Regions from separate parts of the Comamonas sp. 17RB genome, predicted to be linked through region 1. Evidence: predicted binding sites of a transcription regulator. Region 1 holds the regulator's gene; each other region holds the start of a gene.
What was found. The regulator sigma-54, encoded in region 1, starts transcription at its own class of promoters, with help from an activator protein. The targets are predictions, from matches to a motif close to TGGCANGNAANCTGCTTT.

Region 1 (6,949 bases):
CGTGGTGTCCAGCACCGGCAAGGCCAGCGCGGGATGGGTGCTGACACGCCCGCCGCACACGGCCACCGCCCCCTGAGCGCCCAGCGTGACCACCACCTGGGACACGCCCCGCGCCAGCAGGCGCTGGGCGCCGTCGGCTGCCGTGGCCGGGCTGTCCACCACCTGATCGCTGTAGGCGGCGGCTTCGACCTCATTGACCACCAGGGTGTGGACCAGGGGCCACCAGGCTTCGGGCAGCTCGCGCACCGGTGAAGGGTTGAAGACCACGCGGCAGCCAGCGCTGCGGGCCGCCTCCAGCACCTGCTCCAACACGCTGTCCGAGGTCTCGCGCTGCAGCAGCACGAAATCGGCCTGGGCCAGCACATTCAGCAGTGCCTCATCCGGCAGCTCCAGCAGCACATTGGCGCCGGGCACCACGCAGATCCGGTTCTGGCCATTGCCCTCCACCAGCACCATGGCCGCACCGGTGGAGACCCCGTCCAGCACCTGCACATGGTCCATGTCCACGCCGGCGTCGTGCAGCGCCAGCCGCAGGCTGTTGCCATGGTGGTCGCGGCCGACGCAGCCAAACAGCGTGACCTGGGCGCCGTGGCGTGCGCAGGCCACTGCCTGGTTGCCGCCTTTGCCGCCGGGCAGGTAGCGCAGGCTGTGGGCCATCACGGTTTCCCCGGCCCGGGGCACGCGTTCCAGGTGCAACACCGCATCCATGTGCAGGCTGCCCACCACGGCGATGCGGGCCACGCTGTGCGGGTGATCGGGTTCGGGCTGCGCCGACAGCAGCTTGCGAGGCAGCGCGGAAGAAGAAAGCGGTGCAACCATGGGGTGTCTCCTTTGCTGCCAACGGCCGTGGCATGTGCGGAATGAACCAAGGATGGCTGCACGATACCTCCAACTGCCGACGCTGCCCAGCCGGTTTGCACGGGTCTGGGGGATTGCGGCAACGCAGCATGCCCGCAGGGGCTCCGCCACCGCAGGCTGTGGCCTCACCGGGCGTCCCGCAGCCCTCTGCAGCCCCGCTGCGCTTACAGCGTCTTGCGCAGATTGGCCGGCGCGATCTTCAGCGCCTCACGGTACTTGGCCACGGTGCGACGGGCGCATTCGATGCCCTGCTCCTTGAGCATTTCGGCGATCTGGCTGTCCGACAGCGGCTTCTTGGCGTTCTCGGCCGAGACAAACTGCTTGATCAGCGCCCGCACCGCCGTGCTGGAGGCATTGCCACCGGTTTCCGTGCCCAGCCCGGAGCCGAAGAAATACTTGAGCTCGAAGGTGCCGTGCGGCGTGGCCATGTACTTGGCGGTGGTCACCCGGCTGATGGTGGACTCGTGCAGGCCCAGCTCGTCGGCGATGTCGCGCAGCACCAGCGGGCGCATGGCCAGTTCGCCGTGCACGAAGAAGTTCTTCTGCCGCTCCACGATGGCGCGCGACACCCGCAAGATGGTGTCGAAGCGCTGCTGCACGTTCTTGATGAACCAGCGCGCCTCCTGCAGGCGCTGCTGCAGGCCGGCATGGCCTTCGCTGCCCTTGTGGCCGCGCAGCGCACCGGCATACACATCGTGCACGCGCAGACGCGGCAGCACGTCGGGGTTGAGCTGCACGTTGAACTGGGGCGTGCCTTCGCTGGCACGGCGGCCGGCGCGGGTGACGATCACGTCCGGCACGATGATGTTGCGCTCCACATTGACAAAGCGCCGGCCGGGCCGGGGCTCCAGCCGGGCGATCAGTGCCATGGCCATGCGGGTGCGCTCCTCGCTGCTGCCCGTGGCCTGCATCAGGCGGCGCACATCGCGCCGGGCCAGCAGGTCCAGCGGCTGGGCGCAGATGGTCAGCGCCGTCTCCACCACACTGGCCTCGGCCTCACCGCGCTGCAGCAGATGGTTCAGCTGCAACTGCAGGCATTCGGCCAGCCCCTGGGCGCCCACGCCCACCGGCTCCAGGCTGTGCAGCAGCCGCAGTGCCACGGTGAAGCGGTGCACCAGCTCGTCGAGCTGTTCCGGGTCGTCCGTGCCGGCCAGGCCCTCGGCCAGGGACTGCAGCGACTCTTCGAGGTAGCCGTCGTCGTTCAGGTTCTCGATCAGGAAACGCAGCACATAGCGGTCCAGCTCGGACAGGTGCAGCGACAGCGACTGGCGCAGCAGGTGGTCGGTCAGCGATTCATGTGCACGGGCCAGATCCAGGGCGCTGACTTCATCGCCATCGCCGCCCTGTGCGTTGCGCGCCGGGGCATCGCCGCCCCATTCGCTGTCATCGGGGCGCAGTTCGCTGGTGCCGTCGCCCTCCCAGTCGGGGGCATCGTATTCCGTGCTGCCGGGGCCTTCCGCACTGTCGGCGGGCGCCTCCGCAGCCCCTGCCGTCAGCGCGCCATCGGCGGCATAGTCATCGCTCTGCGCCGGCGTATCCGACTGGGACAGGCCGAAGTCTTCGCGGGGGGCGTCGTCGCTGTCGACTTCCAGAAACGGGTTGTCGTCGAGCATCTGCTCGACTTCCTGCGCCAGCTCCAGCGTGGACAGCTGCAGCAAGCGGATCGACTGCTGCAATTGCGGCGTCAGCGCCAAATGCTGCGACACCCGCAGTGACAAACCAGGCTTCAACGCGACGCTCCCTCTCTGTGATCTTGTATGTGTCGTGGCGGCGGAAGTGGCGGGCTACATCCTGAAATGTTCGCCCAGGTAGACCCGCCGGACGTCGGCGTTCTCCACAATCTCTTCCGGTGTGCCCTGCGCCAGCACATGGCCGTCGCTGATGATGAAAGCGTGGTCGCAGATGCCCAGCGTCTCGCGCACGTTGTGGTCGGTGATCAGCACCCCGATACCGCGCTCCTTCAGGAAGCCGATGATGCGCTGGATCTCGATCACCGCGATGGGGTCGATACCGGCAAACGGCTCGTCCAGCAGGATGAAGCGCGGCTGCGTGGCCAGGGCCCGGGCAATTTCCACGCGGCGGCGCTCGCCACCCGACAGCGCAATCGCCGGCGAGGAGCGCAGGTGGTCCACGCGCAGCTCCTTGAGCAGATCGGTCAGGCGCCGCTCCACCTCGGCCTTGGTCAGGGGCTTGCCCTGTTCGTCCTGCTGCAGCTCCAGCACGGCGCGGACATTGTCTTCCACGCTGAGCTTGCGGAAGATCGAGGCTTCCTGCGGCAGATAGGACAGGCCCAGGCGCGAACGCTGGTGGATGGGCATGTTCGCCACCGAATGGCCGTCGATGTAGATGTCGCCGGCATCGCTGCGCACCAGGCCCACGATCATGTAGAACGAGGTGGTCTTGCCCGCGCCATTCGGGCCGAGCAAGCCCACCACTTCGCCTTTCTGCACGGCCAGGGACACGTCCTTGACCACCTTGCGGCTGCCATAGGACTTGGCCAGATGGTGCACTTCCAGGCGGCTGCTGGCGCCTGGGGCGGTCGGGGTGTCGGAAGAGCGGGTCACGGGTTGCGCAATTTCATGGTGTCCGAAGGCTTGAGCGGCTGCGCACTCGGCGCCACCGGGGCCTGCGGGGGCTGGGTCTTGGGCGCCAGCACGGCGCGCACGCGGCCACCGGAGCCGGCAGCCGCTTCCTCGCTGCCCGGCGTGGCGCGGCGGTTGCCGTCCACGGTGAACACATCGGTCAGGTTGTTGTAGGTGATGATGTTGCCGGTGATGTCGTCACTCAGCGTGGCGCCGGTGTAGCGACGCAGCTGGCCCCGCTGGATCAGGCGCACATCGTCCTTCTTGCCGTCGTATTCGATGATTTCGCCTTCGCCTTCCACGTACTCTTCGGGTGCACCGGGCTGGGTGTCGCGCTTTTGGCGGAAGAACGCGCGCTTGCCGGGGGCCGCCCAGACCTTGCCGAACTGGTAACCCTCGGCGTCCTGGCGCACTTCCAGCTTGGCGCCGCGCAGCACGATGGTGCCCTTGGTCAACACCACATTGCCCGTGAACGTGCTGACCTGCTGCAGCTCGTCATGGTGCAGCGCATCGGCTTCAATGTTCATGGGCTTGTTGCGATCGGCCTTTTCGGCCTGTGCCGTGCCCATGGCAGCTGCCAGGACCGTCAGCGCGAGTATCGGGAGGAGTTTGCGTGTCATGTGAGAAGGCATGAATCTTGCAGCCATTGTAGGGCACTGGTTTTCCCCAGGGCTGCCCTGTGGGCGACTCGCAGGGAAATCGACACAAAAAAGCCCGCTGGAAAGCGGGCTGTGTGCAGGGCGGTCAGGCCCTGCCGGGCGAAAGCGGGACCGCTCAGGCCTTGCGGCTCTGGTTGGCCAGGTAATCCACCACATTCAGCACGTTCTGCATGCTGCCGGCACGGGGGCCGTCGGTGTAGAACTTGCCGGCCACGCCCATGGAAGGCACGCCCTCCACATCGTATTCCTGCTGCAGCGCCGAAGCCTTGCGCACCTGGTTGGCCACGGTGAAGGAGTTGTAGATCTCCTTGAACTTGGCCACGTTCGCGCCCTGCTTGCCCACCCATTCGAAGATGGCGTCATCGGTGGCCAGCTTGTTGCGCTCCACGTGGATGGCGTGGAACACCTTGACGTGCATGGCGTCGAAGTTGTCCATGGCCTGCAGCGTGAAATACAGCTTTTGCTGGGGCACGAAGCTGGCGTTGAAGGCCACGGGCACACGGCGCACCACCACATGGGCGGGAGCCTTCTGCTTCCAGGCGGCGAATGCCGGCTCGAAAGCGTTGCAATGCGGGCAGCTGTACCAGAAGAACTCGACCACTTCCACCTTGCCGGCAGGTGCCTCGGTGGTGGCGGGCTTGGACAGTTTCACATAGTCCTTGCCTTCCTTGGGGGCGGCGGCCTGGGCATGGGCGGTCGCAGTGGCGCCCAGGGCCATGGCAGATGCGACCGAGGTGACGGCCAAGGAAAACTCACGGCGTTTCATCAAAGCTACTCCTGTTAGGGGATATTCACTGCCCAGTCAGAGCCGGGCCGTGGCAAAAAGTTCTGCCGGTCAGCGCTGCACGCGCACCAGGGCCGAATCCACCCCGGCGCCGTCGAGCTTGCCCTTGAGCTGCTCGGCGTCATCACGCTTGCCGAACGGACCCACCCGCACCCGGAACACGGTACGGCCGTTCTGCTCGCGCTCGCTCACGCGGGCTTCCCAGCCCAGCATGGCCAGCTTGGCGCGCTGGGCATCGGCGTCGGCCTGGGTGCGGAAGGCACCCGCCTGCACAAAGTAGTCGAAACCGTCCGAACCCGAGGCAGCGGCGGCCTTGGCTTCCGACTGCTTGAGCTTCTGGTTGGCCAGGTCCCCCAGCGGGTCGGCCGAAGAGGCCTTGCCGTCAGGTTTCTTGGCGTCCTGCACCGGTGGTGTGGCCGGCGGGGTGCTGACACCCGTGGCAGGGCCGCTGGTCGGTGGCGTGGTGGGCGTGGCCACCGGCGGCGCAGTGGGCGCCACGGGCTGCTGGGTCACCGGTTGCGTCTGCGTCTGGTTGGCCGGGTTCTTGCCGTACAGCGGCGAGTTCGGGTCCCAGTTCTTGTTGCGTTCGGCTTCCTTGGCCTCGGTGTCCTTGGGGGTCTTGGTCAGGAAGGGCACCGGCACCTTGGTCACATAGACCGCCACTGCCAGAGCGGCCCCCAGGCCGATGATGATGCCCAGGATCAGCCCGATCAGGGTTCCGCCACGTTGCTTGGTCTTCATAGTTTTGCGAGTCAATGCTTACATACGCTCGGGCGCGGACACGCCCAACACCGCCAGACCATTGTGCAGCACTTGTGCCGTGGCGGCGACCAGGGCCAGACGCGCCAGCTTGACCGCTTCATCGTCCACCAGGATGCGCTCGGCGTCGTAGTAGCTGTGGTAGCTGGAGGCCAGATCGCGCAGGTAGAAGGTCACGTCGTGCGGGGCATTGCCTGCGGCGGCGGCGCTCAGCATCTCGGGGTACTTGGCCAGCAGCAGCATCAGTGCCTGGGCCTGTGGACCTTCCAGCGCGGACAGGTCCACCTTCTCCAGCGCAGGCACGCCCGCGCCGCCGGCTTCCTGCCAGGCGCGCAGCACGGACTGGATGCGGGCATGGGCGTACTGCACGTAGTACACCGGGTTGTCGTTGTTCTGGGCCACGGCCAGATCGACGTCGAAGGTGTATTCGGTGTCGGGCTTGCGCGAGAGCAGGAAGAAGCGCACCGCGTCCTTGCTGGTCCACTCGATCAGATCGCGCAGCGTCACATACGAGCCGGCACGCTTGCTGATCTTCACTTCCTCGCCATTGCGCACCACGCGCACCATGGTGTGCAGCACATAGTCGGGGTAGCCCTGGGGAATGCCGACATTGGCCGCCTGCAGACCGGCGCGCACACGGGCGATCGTGCCATGGTGGTCGGTGCCCTGGATGTTGACGACCTTGCCGTAACCGCGCTTGAACTTCTGGATGTGGTAGGCCACATCCGGCAGGAAGTAGGTGTAGGTGCCGTCGGTCTTGCGCATCACGCGGTCTTTGTCGTCACCGTAGTCGGTGGACCTGAGCCACAGTGCCCCGTCCTGCTCGTAGGTGTGACCGCTTTCGATCAGGCGCTTGACCGTGTCTTCCACATGGCCGTTCTGGTACAGGCTCGATTCGAGGTAGTACTCGTCGAACTTGAGGTTGAAGGCCTGCAGATCCTTGTCCTGCTCGTTGCGCAGATAGGCCACGGCAAAGTTGCGGATGTTGTCGTAGTCCTCGACATCGCCGTTGGCGGTGAACTCGCGGTCATCGGCCTTGACGGTTTCCTTGTTCAGGAACGCCTGGGCAATGTCGGCAATGTAGTCACCGTTGTAGAAATTCTTGGCCAGCGGGTTCTCGCTGTCGGTCGGCCAGCATTCGTCACCGGGCTTGAAGCCCTTGGCGCGCAGCTGGGTGGACTTGGTCAGGGTGTCGATCTGCACGCCCGCGTCGTTGTAATAGAACTCGCGGTGCACCTTCCAGCCCTGGGTGGAATACAGATTGCTGATGGCATCGCCAATCGCCGCCTGGCGGCCGTGGCCCACGT
Region 2 (6,949 bases), on a different contig from region 1:
CCGCGAAGAGCTGTGGTGCATTCTGCGCGACCTGCATGCCGAGCAGCAGTTCAACGTGATTCTGGTGACGCACGACCTGCGCGAATCGGTCTTCCTGGCCGACACCGTGTACGTGATGAGCAAGAGCCCCGGCCGCTTTGTGGTGCGCCGCGAGATCGACTTTCCCCGCCCGCGCGACCTGGAGCTGACCTACACCAAGGAATTCACCGACATCGTGCTGGAGCTGCGCGGCCACATCGGCGCGCTGCGCAAAGACGGTGCCGTGATCAACCAATAAGCGCCCAGGACATTTGCCATGAACAAACTGAACAACAAACTGCTGGAACGCTGGTCCCCCTGGCTGCTGCTGCTCGCCGTGATCGTGCTGTGGCAGGTGGTCTGCTCGGCCTTCCAGGTGTCGGAATTCATCTTCCCCAGCCCCTGGCTGATCCTGCAGCAATTCCTGGAATTCCACGCCGTGATCGCCGGCCATGCCTGGCGCACCTTCTGGGTGACGATGGCCGGCTTTGGCATTGCCATCGTGGTTGGCGTGCTGCTGGGCTTTCTGATCGGCAGCTCGCGCCTGGCCTACGCCGCCGTCTACCCGCTGATGACCGCCTTCAACGCCCTGCCCAAGGCGGCTTTCGTGCCGATTCTGGTGGTGTGGTTCGGCATCGGCATTGGCCCAGCCATCCTGACTGCGTTCCTGATCAGCTTCTTCCCCATCATGGTCAACATCGCCACCGGCCTGGCCACGCTGGAGCCCGAGCTGGAAGACGTGCTGCGCGTGCTGGGCGCCAAGCGCTGGGATGTGCTGATGAAGGTGGGTCTGCCGCGCTCGCTGCCCTACTTCTACGGCTCGCTCAAGGTCGCCATCACGCTGGCCTTTGTGGGCACCACGGTGTCGGAGATGACAGCGGCCAACGAAGGCATCGGCTACCTGCTGATCTCGGCCGGCTCGTCCATGCAGATGGGCCTGGCATTTGCCGGCCTGCTGGTGGTGGGGGCCATGGCCATGGTGATGTACGAGCTGTTCAGCCTGGTGGAAAAGCGCACCACCGCCTGGGCCCACCGCGGCGCCAACAACCACTGAGCTGCCTGCGTGCCACGTGCAAAGGCCTGCCCTGGTGGCAGGCCTTTTTGCATGGGCAGGGTCAAAGCCGCATGCCCCCACATGGCAGGCGGGCTTGGGCGTGCCCGGCACTCTGTACCATGCGCAGCTTGCCCCGCTCTGGATGCCTGCCGTGACTGCCTCTGCCCCCCTTTCCACCGCCCCCGCCGCCCCCACCACTCCCGTCAAACTGGTGCGCATCGACCCCAGCGACCTGTCCCAGGCCCGCAGCGGCCAGCCCAGCCGCCCGTTGCGCGGCGACACCACCTACAAGACGCTGGACGTGTTCAGCGGCAACCGCGGCAAAGCCAATGCCGGCGTCTGGGAAGCCACGGCCGGGGCCTTCCGCTCGAACATCCAGGGCTATATCGAGTTCTGCCACATCGTCGAAGGCAGCTGCCGCCTGGTGGACCCGGATGGCAGCGTGCACCATTTCCAGGCGGGTGACAGCTTCGTCCTGCCCGACGGCTTCAGCGGCCACTGGGAAGTGGACGACCGCGTGAAGAAAGTGTTTGTCACCACCGATGTCGATGCGCCTGCAGCGGCATGAGGCCTGCCTGCAGCCGGTGCGCCGGCCGCGCGCGCAGGCGTAGCTAACGCTTTGATTTGCATAGCAGGCGCAGCCCACCTGCGCTGTGCCGACGGCGTTCATCCGCTGCCATCGCACGGCCGCCGCCCACCTCCTGTCCCACCGCCCTTCCTGGCGCGTATGTAAGAAGTCGTTTCTGGCATGCGACATGCAATAGCTCTGGTAACCCCGCCTGTGCCCAGGCGGCCTTGTTACCCGCACTCGCCCAGGAGGCGCGCATGCTCGCAGCACCCATGATGGATGACCGCCCCCCCGAAGGACAGCCTCTGTCCGCGACCGATGCCAAATACCTGCGGCAGGCCTTTGTCTGGGCGAATGCGGCCCGCACCCGCGGCAACCGCCCCTTCGGTGCCGTGGTGGTGGCCGCCGATGGGCGCATCCTGGCCGAGGCCTTCAGCAACACCCGCGAGACGGGCGACTGCACCGGCCATGCGGAAATGAATGCCGTGCGCCAGCTGGGCAACCCCCGTGTGGCGCCCGAGTTGCTGGCGGGTGCCACGCTCTATGCGTCGGCTCAGCCCTGTGCCATGTGCGCCGGCGCCATCTGCAACGCCGGTATCGGCCGCGTGGTGTTTGGCCTGGACGATACGCGGCTGCTGCAGATCCGGCCCGACCTGCGCGGCAGCACACTGGACTGCCACACCGTGTTCGACAACGCCACCTATGCCATCACCTGCATCGGCCCGGCCCTGGTCAACGAAGCCCTGGCGGTGTACGAGGACAGCTGGTTCCCGCCCTCCTCCTGATATCCACTCCGGCTGGCCCTGCTCTGCTTCGGTGAGCAGTCCAGCCGCCATGGTGCAGCGCTGACGGGCATACGCACCAAGTTGGCACAGTGTCTGCTTGCAGCTTGACCATGCCCTGGCACGCCCACCTCTCCCTCGACTACCACCACCGCGCCGGCCGCACGGCCGCGCATTTCACCCACGACGGCCCGCTGCGCGTGCTGCGCAGCCTCTACCCCGAAGGCCCTGCCATCTGCCACCATGTGCTGGTCCATCCGCCTGGCGGGCTGGTGGGCGGGGACACCCTGGACATCCAGGTGCACGCCGGAGCCGGTGCCCACGCCCTGGTCACCACCCCAGGCGCCACGCGCTTTTACCGCAGCGAAGGCGAACCGGCACTGCAACGCACGCGCCTGCGGCTGGATGCCGGAGCCCGCCTGGAATGGCTGCCGCTGGAAGCCATTGCCTACAACGGCTGCCTGGCCCGCAACCAGCTGGAACTGGACCTGGCCCCCGGCGCCGAACTGCTGGCCTGGGACATCACGGCCCTGGGTCTGCCCCACGCCGAGGCGCCCTGGCTGCGCGGGGAATTCCTGCAGCACATGGAATGGCCCGGCCGCTGGCTGGAACGCGGGCTGATCCGCGCCGACGATGGCTTGCTGCTGGATGGCCCGCTGGGCCTTGCCGGCCAGCGCTGCCTGGGCAGTCTGGTGTTTGCCTGCGGCAGCCCCCTGTCCCGTGCCCGCAGGGAGCAGGTGCAGGAAGCCACACACGCCTTGCTGGCCAGCCACCCCCAGGGCCCGTGGTGCGGGGTCACCAGCCCCAACGACCATGTGCTGGTGCTGCGCGGCCTGGCCCCGCTGGTGGAGCCGCTGATGCAGCTGTGGCAGCAGGTCTGGGCGCTGTGGCGCCGGCTGCTGTGGGAGCGGGACGCCCCGCTGCCCCGCATCTGGTCCATGTAGAACGCGACACGCTAGCAGCCCTGGGCGGTGCCCAGCGCTGCCACAGCCGGAAGGCGGCATGGCGCCCACGCCGCGCACCGGTCATCAGCGCATGCGGAACACTTCCAGTGTGCGGTGCAGCACGCCGGCGTTGCTGCTCATGTGGCCAGCGGAATGGGCCGACACCTCGGACATGCGGGCGTTCTCCTGTGTGACCGCATCCAGTTCGCCAATCGCACGGTCCACCTGCGCAATGCCCAGGGCCTGTTCGCGCGAGGTTTCCACAATTTCCTGCACCAGCTGGCTGACCTGGGCCACCGACTGCACCGCCTGGGAGATGGTGGCACTGGCTTCCTGCATGCGCTCCGCCCCCTGGTGGATGCGGTCATTGGAGCCGGAAATCAGCCGCTTGATTTCCTTGGCCGCTTCGGCGCTGCGCTGCGCCAGCGTGCGCACCTCACCGGCCACCACGGCAAAGCCGCGCCCCTGTTCGCCGGCGCGCGCAGCTTCGACCGCCGCATTCAGCGCCAGGATATTGGTCTGGAAGGCAATGCTTTCGATGGTGGTGATGATCTGCCCCATCTGCTGCGACGAATCGCGCAGCTGGTGCACCATGTCCTCCACCTTCTGCATGGCCTGGCCGCCACGCTCCGCCAGCTGGGCGCTCTTACCGCTTTGCTGCAGGACTTCTTCGGTGGTCTGCTGGGATTGCTCCACGCTGCCGGCCAGCTGCGTCATGGCGGCAGCCGTCTGCTGCAGGCGTTCGGCCTGCAGCTCGGTGCGCTCGGACAGGCTGCGGGCGCTGCCGGACAGATCGCGCGAGAGGTGGCTGAAGCTGTCGATTTCGTGGCGCGCATCGCCCACGATGGCCCGCAGATTGAAATGCACCTGGTGCAGATGCTCCATCAGCAGCGCCATCGGATGGCGGCCCGGTACCAGCGGCAGCTGGCGGTCCAGCTCGCAACTGGCCAGCTGCTTGGCAAAGCGGTGGGTCAGCGCAAAAGGCTGCGTCAGGGTGCGGTGCAGCCAGCCCAGGCCCAGCGCACTCCACAGCACCATGGCGGCGGCCTGCAGCGCCACCTGCCACGGGGCGGTCCAGCCCAGCACGGCGGGCAGGCAGCCCATCAGCAGCAGCGGCAGAACCACGGCGGCGATGCGCAGCGTGAAGTTGGCGCGCTGCATTTTTCCGAACAGATTGCGCAGCCCCAGCAGGCGCGCATGGCCGGCATGCAGCACCATGCCGGGCTGGCCCTTGGCCCGCTCCTGCGCCAGGCGGGCATAGAGCTGCTCGGCTGCCTGCACCTGTTCGCGCGTGGGCTTGGCCCGCACCGACATATAGCCCACGGGCTTGCCGCCTTGCATGATGGGCGTGACGTGGGCGTGGACCCAGTAGAAGCCGCCATCCTTGCGGCGGTTCTTGACGATGCCCTTCCAGCTGCGGCCGTGACCGATGGTGGCCCACATATCGCGGAAGGCTTCGGCCGGCATGTCGGGGTGGCGCACCAGGCTGTGGGGCTGGCCCATCAGCTCTTCCATGCTGAAGCCGCTGACACGCACGAAGGCGGCATTGCAGTGGGTGATGTTGCCCTGGCTGTCCGTGGTGGACATCAGCAGCTCATCATCGGGAAACTGGAACTCGTGGAGGGTGACAGGCAGGTTCTGGCGCATGGCGAAGAGAGTGGCGCGGCAAAGCCCGCCGGATGGAGTCAGGGAAAAGAAGCAGGCGAAGCAGCGGGAGGAAGGAAGGAAAGAGGGCTTTCAGGAAGCGCGCTGCATGGGATCTGCAGAAGAGGAATCGGTATCGGAAGGGCTGCACACCGGTGCAGCAGCGCCCCAGGCGGGCAGCGCACTCTCACGCCACAGCTGGCGCGAACGCACACCGGCAGCCACCGCCCCGTGCAGCTGCTGCGGAGCCTGGGGCAGGAGCTGCCGGCCGGGCTGGCGGCGGGCAGAGATCAGCTGCGCGCGGCTGTCATAGCAGCGGCGGCAATGCACGCATTGCGAATCTGCGCCCGGCATGCCCTGCTGCCAGGCACGTTGCAGGTCCAGCGATTTGCCACACAGGCACACAATCCCGCCCGGGTCCGTCATCACCCTGGTACGGTGGCAGAACGCGGGTGCCCTGAAATACTCCATCACACTTCCTCACCCGGCCCCACCGCCGCCAAGGCGGGTGGACGCGCGCTGATCCGCAAAAGTTTCGATTTGTAAATTCTATGGAATTTCCATCTGAATAGAAATTGATGCAAGGCAAGACTGGGGCATTGAAACCGGAATCCAACACCGGCTGCAGTCTGGCCGCCACCGCGGCGGCCCCTCTGCCACGGACCGATGCGCTGGGGCCTGCCTGCGCGCTCCCCACGGCGGTGCGCAGTGCGCCCAGCCCGGCTGCGCCCTGCCAGACGTTGGCACCCACATTCCGCCAGCGCCCAGCAAAGCCCATCGAAGTGCTCACTCCGCAGCAGCACCTTTTTTCAAGCGCTTTCATATTTTTGTCAGAAAAGTGGTAACTCAAGGGTTAACAATTAAGGGATAACCATATAACAACCAAATGAAACTGGCGTTACGGCGCCCGCCCCATTCTGGGGATCCCCGACAGAGCGGTGCCTGCTGCCCCTGTCCGCTGTGGCGACTGACTCCCGGCTGGCGCAACGTCAGCTCCGATGCCAGCCTGCCACGCGGCCTGTGCGGTACCACCGCGCTTCCAAAAAACGCCCGCCTCTGCGGGCAGAGTGAGAAGGAGTGGACATGTTCCGCCGAACCATCCTGGCCACCACGGTCGCCCTGAGTCTGACTGCCGCCATGGCCCCCCTGGCCCATGCCAAGGACGCCTGGCCCGTCAAGACCATCACCCTGGTGCAACCCTATGCCCCCGGTGGCACCAGCGACATGCTGGCGCGCATCATTGCCATGGAACTGGAAAAGCGCATCACCGCCAATGTGATCGTGGAAAGCAAGGCCGGCGCCAACGGCAACATCGCCACTGCCTATGTCAGCCGTGCCAAGCCCGATGGCGGCACCTTCCTGGTCGGCTCCAGCAGCCCGGTGGTGATCTCGCCCTCGCTGTACAAGAGCGTGCCCTACCACCCCGAAAAGGACCTGACGCCCATCACCACCATCGCCAAGGCCCCGTTCCTGCTGGTGACCAGCCCCAAGTCGGGTATCCACAGCGTGCCGGAACTGATCGCCCATGCCAAGGCCGGCAAGATCAACTTCGGCTCGGCCGGTGCCGGTTCGCCCCAGCACATGATTGCCGAGATGTTCAACACCGAGGCCAAGATCAAGGTGCCCCATGTGCCCTACAAGGGCTCGGCCCCGCTGGTGGTGGCCGTGATGGCCAACGAGGTGCAGTACGCCATCGACAACCCGGTGCCGCTCAAGCCCCAGATCGACAGCGGCAAGCTCAAGGCCCTGGCCATCACCAGCAAGCACGCCTCGCCCAAGTTCCCCGGCGTCAAGAGCCTGCATGAGCTGGGCTTCACCAACTTCGAGGTGGAACCCTGGTACGGCATGATCGGCTCCAAGGGCCTGCCCAAGGACCTGGCCGAGCGCATGAACAAGTACGTGCAGGACATCCTGGCGCAGGACCACGTCAAGCAGAAGA
Region 3 (6,949 bases), on a different contig from region 1:
TCATCAGCACGGCCATCTCCTTCTTGGGGCCACTCACACCCAGGTGCAGCCCGTAGACCAGGCCGTAGAGCACATGGGCGAAGTCCAGCTCGCCGTTGACCAGCTTGTCACGCACGCCGGCCCAGCTGGCTTCCTTGGTGGGGATGATCTTGACGCCGTACTTCTGGTCCAGCCCCAGCACCGAGGCCATGACCACGCTGGCGCAGTCCGTCAGCGGGATGAAGCCGATCTTCACTTCCTTCTTCTCCGGAGCGTCCGATCCGGCGGCCCATACGCCGCCATGCCCCAGTTGGGTGTACAGGGCGGCACCTGCGGCGATGCCGCCAGCCTGGCGCAGAAACTGGCGGCGGCTGCCCGCTTCCATGGGGTCTGCCGGGGTGGATGGGGGAGTGCAAGCGGTATCCGGGGTGTGCTGTGCCATGGTTCGGCTCCTTCCAGTGCGTGGGGCGAATGCTTTTTCAACGGAACGACGGATCCCACCACGGGGCTGTTTCCAGCGCTGCAAAGCACAACGGCGTCCCGATCCGTCTGCGCTGCGCAGGGGATGGGGACGCCGTTGTCCTGTGTGTGGGGGCTGATTCCAGACCGCCGTTGGCCGGGATTCACTGCCGAGGAATGCAGAAACCGTGCCAGCTTTTCGACGGCAGGCTTCCCCAGGGAAGCACCGCTTATGGAGCGCGGTGATGCGCTTTGCAGTACGCATCTTGGCGGATGGCAGCGCGGTTTTGGTGCGCTGCAGCAGGGGGGCGACGCCGGTGCTGCTGTGTGTTGGTGCGTTTCGGCTGGTGTGCGGGCAGGTCAACCCTGTGCCGGCGGCAGCAGATCGGCCATGGCCAGCACGGCCTCGGCCACATCGATCAGGCGTCGGTTCTGGTTCATCGCGGTCTGGCGCAGCAGCTTGTGTGCTTCGCTCTCGCTGAGCTGGCGGTGCGCCATCAGCAGGCCCTTGGCGCGCTCCAGCGTCTTGCGCTCGGTCAGGGCGGAGCGCACGGTTTCCAGTTCGGCTTGCATGGCCTGCAGCCGCTGGGATTGCTCCTGAACCAGGCTCAGCACCGACTGGCCCAGCTGAGGTGCCAGGCTGTTACCCAGTTGCAGCGTGGCTTCGGGGGCTGGTGCATGGAAGAAATCGGGCAGGCCGTCGGGCGCTGTGGGGGCAGGGGCGTCACCCGCACCGGCGCTGCGCTGCAACAGTGCTCGCGGTTCCGGCGCCTGTCGGGCTGCCTGCAGCTGGGCGGTGCAGCGTTGCTGCAGCTCGTCGGCCAGTTGCACCTCGATGGCATACAAGGCATCCATGCGGGCTGTGCAGGCGTCGAACCAGGGCGTGCTCAACTCGGCATCCAAGGCCTGGCCGGTGGCGGCGGTGCAGCCCATGCGGCGCATGCGCTCGATCACCAGCAGCTCGGGGTTGTGGTGCTGGGTCTTTTCCCACAGCGCCAATGGTGTGGCGGGTGCGCAATCGGCAAACACCTGGAAGCAGCGCTCCTGTGCGTCGATCAGATGCAGCCAGTGCTGCTGGCGCGCGGCCTGGCTGCTGCCGCTGCCAAAGGCCGCGGCCCCGGTGGCACGCTCCTGGCCGGCCAGTTCCTTGCCCTGCATGAAGTGGAACATGGCCACCAGCAGGCGGGAAATGCCGGGCTCGGTGGCGCTGTCGGCCGCCTCGAAGACCACGGCCAGCAGGCCTGCGATCAGGCGGATATAGGCCGCGGTGGCGGCATCGGGTGTCAGCGCCAGCGCGCCGACCTGCTGGCGCAGCGCGGGCAAGGCGTCCAGCCCCTGCAACACATAGGCAATATGGTTGAACAGCCGCGCACCGTGACCGCCCTGGAAGGCATTCAGATCGAGTTGCGCCAGTGCCTGGTGCAACTGTGCTGCACAGCGGTCCGCTGTCTGGACCTGCGCCAGCCGAACGCTGGTGCCGCGCTGCCCACCACTGGCCAGCACGATGTTGGACAGGCCGCGCTCAGCCTGCAGCGCATGGATCAGCGCACCCAGCTGGCGCACCAGGGTGCTGGTATGCAGCAGTTGCTCCAGTTCGCCCATTTCACAGCGGCGAACGGCAATCAGGTAATGCAAGGCAGAAGTCATGGTGGGGCGTGCGGTGCTTTACCGTGGAGGCAGCAAGTTCTGTGCCTCATGGTGGTGCATGTGCGTAAGCCATGTGATCATGGGAGTGGCGATGGCTATCGGAGCGAGCTGGTTGCCATGTGCAATTGAAGTTGCTCTGCTTTTCATGGCTTTGGGCGCTAGATTCATCCGCTGACCGTAGCCCCACCCACACACATTCCCTTCCAGCGCACCCAAGAAAAAGCCGCCCTGCAGGGCGGCTGGTCAGCAACCGGGCGCTGAATGCGGAGCAAGCCTTGTGCCCATCCCCGCTTTCCGATGCGCTCAATAGCGTGTGGTGTACAGCAACCGCATGCCACGCTGGAAGCTGGTGTTGCTGCGGGTGAACTGCAGCTCCGCCGCAAACGTACCCATGCGCGACTGCAGGCGGCTGCCAAAGCCTACTTGCACCCGGTTGCGGCCGATGGGGCTGCTGCTGATGGCATAGCCTTGCGACCCATTCAGGTCGGCATAGGCAATGCGCACGTCGGACTGGTGGTCAAAGTCGTGCTGCAATTCCAGGCGGCCAAACGGCATCAGCTGGCCCCAGCGGGTGTCATGGCTGGTTTCCCCACGCAGACCCAGCGACGCCGAGGTGCTGGTGATGCGCTGCTCGCCAAACTGCAGTGCATGCCAGCCGGCGCCGGTTTCGGTGTAGGCGTCCAGGTTGCTGCGGGCCCACTGCAGGCGGCCGTAGGGAGAGAGCAGCATCTGCTGCGTGCGCCATTCATAGCCTGCGGACACCGAGGCAAACCACTGCGAACCATCCCGTTCACCCTGGGCAAACTCGCCGGCATCGGCCACCCAGCGGCGGCTGTCAAAGCGCAGGCGGCTGTAGCCCAGCACACCATCCACAAAATAGGCGGGGGCCGGGCTCCAGCTGCCGTATAGCGCGGTGCTCACGCCCTTGCTGTGGTTGCGGCTGCCTTCGCCGCCAATGGTCGTGCGGTCATAGGCAAAGCCCATGCCCATGCCCACCGTCCATTGGGCGTTGACCAGATAGTCCAAGCCCATGGTCACGCCGCTGGTGGTGAAGCGCAAGCCGTCGTCCTGGCCTTTGCTGGCATCGGCAAAGCCCCAGTCCAGCATGCCCGCGGTCCAGTAGGCCAGGCGCGGGCGCTCGGCGCTGCCTGGTTCGGGCAGAGGCTCATCAGCGTTGACCCGGGTATTGCGGGTCGTAGTGCCTGCCCCCAGCGCCACGGCGCGCTGGGCCAGGTTGCGTTGGGCGCTGCCCAAGGTGGCCGGGGCGTTGGCGGTTTCGCTGTCCAGGCGGCTGGCGTAGGCTTGCTCGGCGTTCAGCCCTTCGACAGCGGCCAGCGCATCTGGCTGGGCCGTGCGGCCCCAACGTGGGGCCAGGGCAGAACCGCTGTCCATCCCTTGGCGGGCAATGCAGTCCTGCTGGCCCAGCATGCTGGGCACGTTCTGGCAGTTGCGAATGCTGTTGTTGCCAGCACGGGGCATGGCCAGTTGCAGGCCGTTTTGGAACGCCTGGCGTTGCTGCGGGTTGCGCAGTTGCTCCAGGCGCTGGGTGAAGTTCAGCAGTTGGGCCCCAGCAAAACGTACGGAGGCTTGTTGCTGTGCGGTACTCAGGCCGCGTACATCGGCATTGGCCGTCGGGTCAGGGCGGGCTGCCACCTGCACGGTCACCGTGATCGGTGCCGATGTGCCGCCGACGTTGGCCAAGGTATAGGCAAAACTGATGGTGCCCTGGGTCGAAGCGGCGGGCGTGTAGATCAGATTCATGCCTTGTACCGCCACGCTGCCGCTGGCAGGCTGGGTATGCACCACCAAGCCCGTAAACGGCGCGCCCGTGGCGTTGGCTGTGGCGTTGACCGTTACTGGCTGGTTGGGGCCAGTGCTTACCGAGACGGAAGGTGCCGCAGGGACATCGGCAGCGATGGTGATGCTCACTGTCGCCGGCATGGACGTTCCGCCCGCATTGGTAGCGGTGTACGTAAAAAGGTCCGTGCCGTTGAAGCCTACCGGTGCGGTGTATGTCACCAGGCCTGTATTGCTGATGCTGACCGAGCCACCCTGCGTAGTGCTGGCCGATCCCACTGCATAGCTGATAGGGGTGTTGGTCACATGGGCGGTCACGCTGAAGGTGATGGCGGGTGCTGTGCCTGCGTTATAGGGTGCCGTGTGGGTAAAGGGCGAGGCTACAGGTGGCAATACCACCTGATCGTCATTGAGGATGGTCCCCACGGCGGTGTCTGTAATAGAAACTGCGGCATTGCTCACTGTATTCAGACTGACCGTGAAGGTCTCATTTGCCTCTACACGTGTGTCTCCGTTGACCGTGACCGTGAATGTCCGTGTCTCGCCCGCAGTCCCCGCGAAGGCCAGCATGCCAGTTGCCGCGACATAGTCATTGTCGGCAGTGGTGGCTGTGCCATCGGCGGTGGCGTAATTGACCGTGAATCCGCCAGACACTGCCTTGTCGAGTGTTGCGGTGAATGTCATCACCGAGGTGCCAGCATTGCCTTCCGGCAGGCTTACGTCGGCAATGGTGATTGCAGCAGTGTCGTCATCGACGATGGTCCCCACGGCGATGTCTGTAATAGAAACAGCAGCATTGCTCACCGTATTCAGACTGACCGTGAAGGTCTCATTTGCCTCTACACGTGTGTCTCCGTTGACCGTGACCGTGAATGTCCGTGTTTCGCCAGCAGTCCCCGCGAAGGTCAGCGTGCCAGTTGCCGCGACATAGTCATTGTCGGCAGTGGTGGCTGTGCCATTGGCGGTGGCGTAATTGACTGTGAATCCGCCAGACACTGCCTTGTCGAGTGTTGCGGTGAACGTCATCACCGAGGTGCCAGCATTGCCTTCCGGCAGGCTTACGTCGGCAATGGTGATTGCGGCAGCGTCGTCATCGAGGATGGTGCCGGTGCCGGTGGCTTTAGTCAGGGTGGCGTTCGAAGGATTGCTCAGGGTGATGGAAAACGCCTTGTGCGGCTCCACAACCGTGTCTCCCAGAATGGGAACGCTGAGGGTTTTGCTTGTCTGCCCCGCTGCAAAGGTGAGAGTGTCACTCACCGCGATGTAGTCAGCTCCTGCAATGGCGGTGCCGTTGCTGCTGGCGTAATTCACCGTCACTTCAGAGGCACTGGCCGCACTCAGCGTCACCGCGAACGTCATCGGTGTGCTTCCGCTATTGCCTTCCGACATCGAAACGTCGTTGATGGACAGGGTTGGAAGTGACGTGTAGGTGAACTGGTCTGCCGCGCTGGTGGCACTGGTGCCACCAGCGGTGGTCACGCGCACATCGACCGTGCCCGTGCCCGCTGGAGCCGTGGCCGTGATTTGCGTGGCGCTATTGACCGTGTAACCTGATGCTGCCGTGCCACCGAAAGTCACTGCCGTCGCACCGCTGAAATTGGTGCCGGTAATGATCACCGTGGTGCCACCCGTTGCCGGACCGCTGGTGGGCGATATGCTGGTCACCGTTGGCGCTGCCACATAGGTGTACTGGTCCGCTGCGCTGGTGGCACTGGTACCGCCGGCCGTGGTCACGCGCACATCGACCGTGCCCGTACCTGCCGGTGCCGTGGCCGTGATTTGCGTGGTGCTGTTGACCGTGTAGCCAGATGCCATCGTGCCACCGAAAGTCACTGCCGCCGCACCGCTGAAATTGGTGCCGGTAATGATCACCGTGGTGCCACCCGTTGCCGGACCGCTGGTGGGCGATATGCTGGTCACCGTTGGCGCTGCCACATAGGTGTATTGGTCTGCAGTATTGGTGACGTTGGTACCGCCAGCCGTGGTTACGGTGATATCCACGGTGCCTGCTGAGCCGGCAGGAGCGGTGGCGGTGATCTGTGTGGGGCTGTCGACGGTAACGCCGGTGGCAGGCGTGGCTCCAAACGACACTACAGTAGCGCCCGGGATGAAATTGCTGCCGGTGATCGTGACCAAGGTACCGCCGGCCGTGGGGCCGCTGTTGGGGCTAACGCCGGTGACGGTGGGTACCTGCTGGGCCAATGCATAGCTGCTGCACAGCAGTAATCCTAATAAGCACACCAGCAGCGTGCGACAGGCAGCCAGGCATTGCCGGGTGAGGGTGGATGGCAGACATCCCGCGGGAATACCCATTCGAAAGGCGGACACCAACCGGGCATGCAGCGGCAAGTGCTGCCAATCAAAAAAGTGAGGCATAACAGGAGCGTGTAAGAAGCGAGTGAGTGCGGAGACTCAGGTGCGCGCCGAGATGAAGGCTGGTTGACGCAGGTCAGGTTTCAAATCTTACAAACAGGTTGTTACTTTGCACATCACTGAAATTGGGTATCTCCGCCAGTTGTTGATGAGTGCTTGTCCGCATAGCCTGTTTCGTCGCAGGGCGCTAGATATGTCCCGCTGTGTGAAGTGCGGAGGCGTTGCTTTCGCTTTCGAATAGCCACCCCAGTTTTTTTCTGTGCACAGAAGCCATCCCCAACACCCTAAAGGCCTTGTGCGTGGCATATAAAAAAACCGGCCGCCCCGCAAAGGGACGGCCGGTTTTTGGTAGCTGTCGCCACCGCCCCTTCATCGGGGCAGGGCACAAGACCTGGCTTTAGGCCAGCTTGCCGACGATGGCGTTCAGCGTGGCGCTGGGGCGCATGGCGGTGCCGGTCTTGGCTTCATCGGGACGGTAGTAGCCGTCGATGTCCGAAGGCTTGCCCTGCACGGCGTTCAGCTCTTCGACGATCTTGGCTTCATTGGCCACCATGGATTCGGCCACGGGCTTGAACACGGCTTGCAGCTCGGCGTCCTTGCCTTGCTTGGCCAGTTCCTGGGCCCAGAACGAAGCCAGGTAGAAGTGGCTGCCGCGGTTGTCGATGCCGGCGCCAGGCTTGCGCGAGGGGCTCTT

Region 2: a site for sigma-54 is predicted at 2,508-2,525, ahead of QM470_RS04425 (urease accessory protein UreD). Genes of this name have one in related genera too.
Region 3: a site for sigma-54 is predicted at 2,115-2,132, ahead of QM470_RS00305 (nitrate regulatory protein). Genes of this name have one in related genera too.

What each region holds. Positions count from the first base shown of each region.
Region 1 is NZ_JASHHY010000013.1:21,933-28,881, reverse strand. It holds gene QM470_RS20255 (ribokinase) at 1-819, opposite strand, end outside; gene QM470_RS20250 (RNA polymerase factor sigma-54) at 1,023-2,588, opposite strand; gene lptB (LPS export ABC transporter ATP-binding protein) at 2,643-3,422, opposite strand; gene lptA (lipopolysaccharide transport periplasmic protein LptA) at 3,419-4,060, opposite strand; gene QM470_RS20235 (thiol:disulfide interchange protein DsbA/DsbL) at 4,215-4,865, opposite strand; gene QM470_RS20230 (SPOR domain-containing protein) at 4,935-5,624, opposite strand; gene argS (arginine--tRNA ligase) at 5,643-6,949, opposite strand, start outside.
Region 2 is NZ_JASHHY010000002.1:256,575-263,523, forward strand. It holds gene QM470_RS04405 (ABC transporter ATP-binding protein) at 1-277, shown strand, start outside; gene QM470_RS04410 (ABC transporter permease) at 296-1,072, shown strand; gene QM470_RS04415 (cupin domain-containing protein) at 1,224-1,640, shown strand; gene QM470_RS04420 (nucleoside deaminase) at 1,898-2,425, shown strand; gene QM470_RS04425 (urease accessory protein UreD) at 2,536-3,366, shown strand; gene QM470_RS04430 (methyl-accepting chemotaxis protein) at 3,451-5,013, opposite strand; gene QM470_RS04435 (hypothetical protein) at 5,104-5,481, opposite strand; gene QM470_RS04440 (Bug family tripartite tricarboxylate transporter substrate binding protein) at 6,094-6,949, shown strand, end outside.
Region 3 is NZ_JASHHY010000001.1:62,512-69,460, reverse strand. It holds gene QM470_RS00310 (CmpA/NrtA family ABC transporter substrate-binding protein) at 1-364, opposite strand, end outside; gene QM470_RS00305 (nitrate regulatory protein) at 799-2,085, opposite strand; partial or broken gene QM470_RS00300 (autotransporter domain-containing protein) at 2,389-6,069, opposite strand; gene QM470_RS00295 (NADP-dependent isocitrate dehydrogenase) at 6,653-6,949, opposite strand, start outside.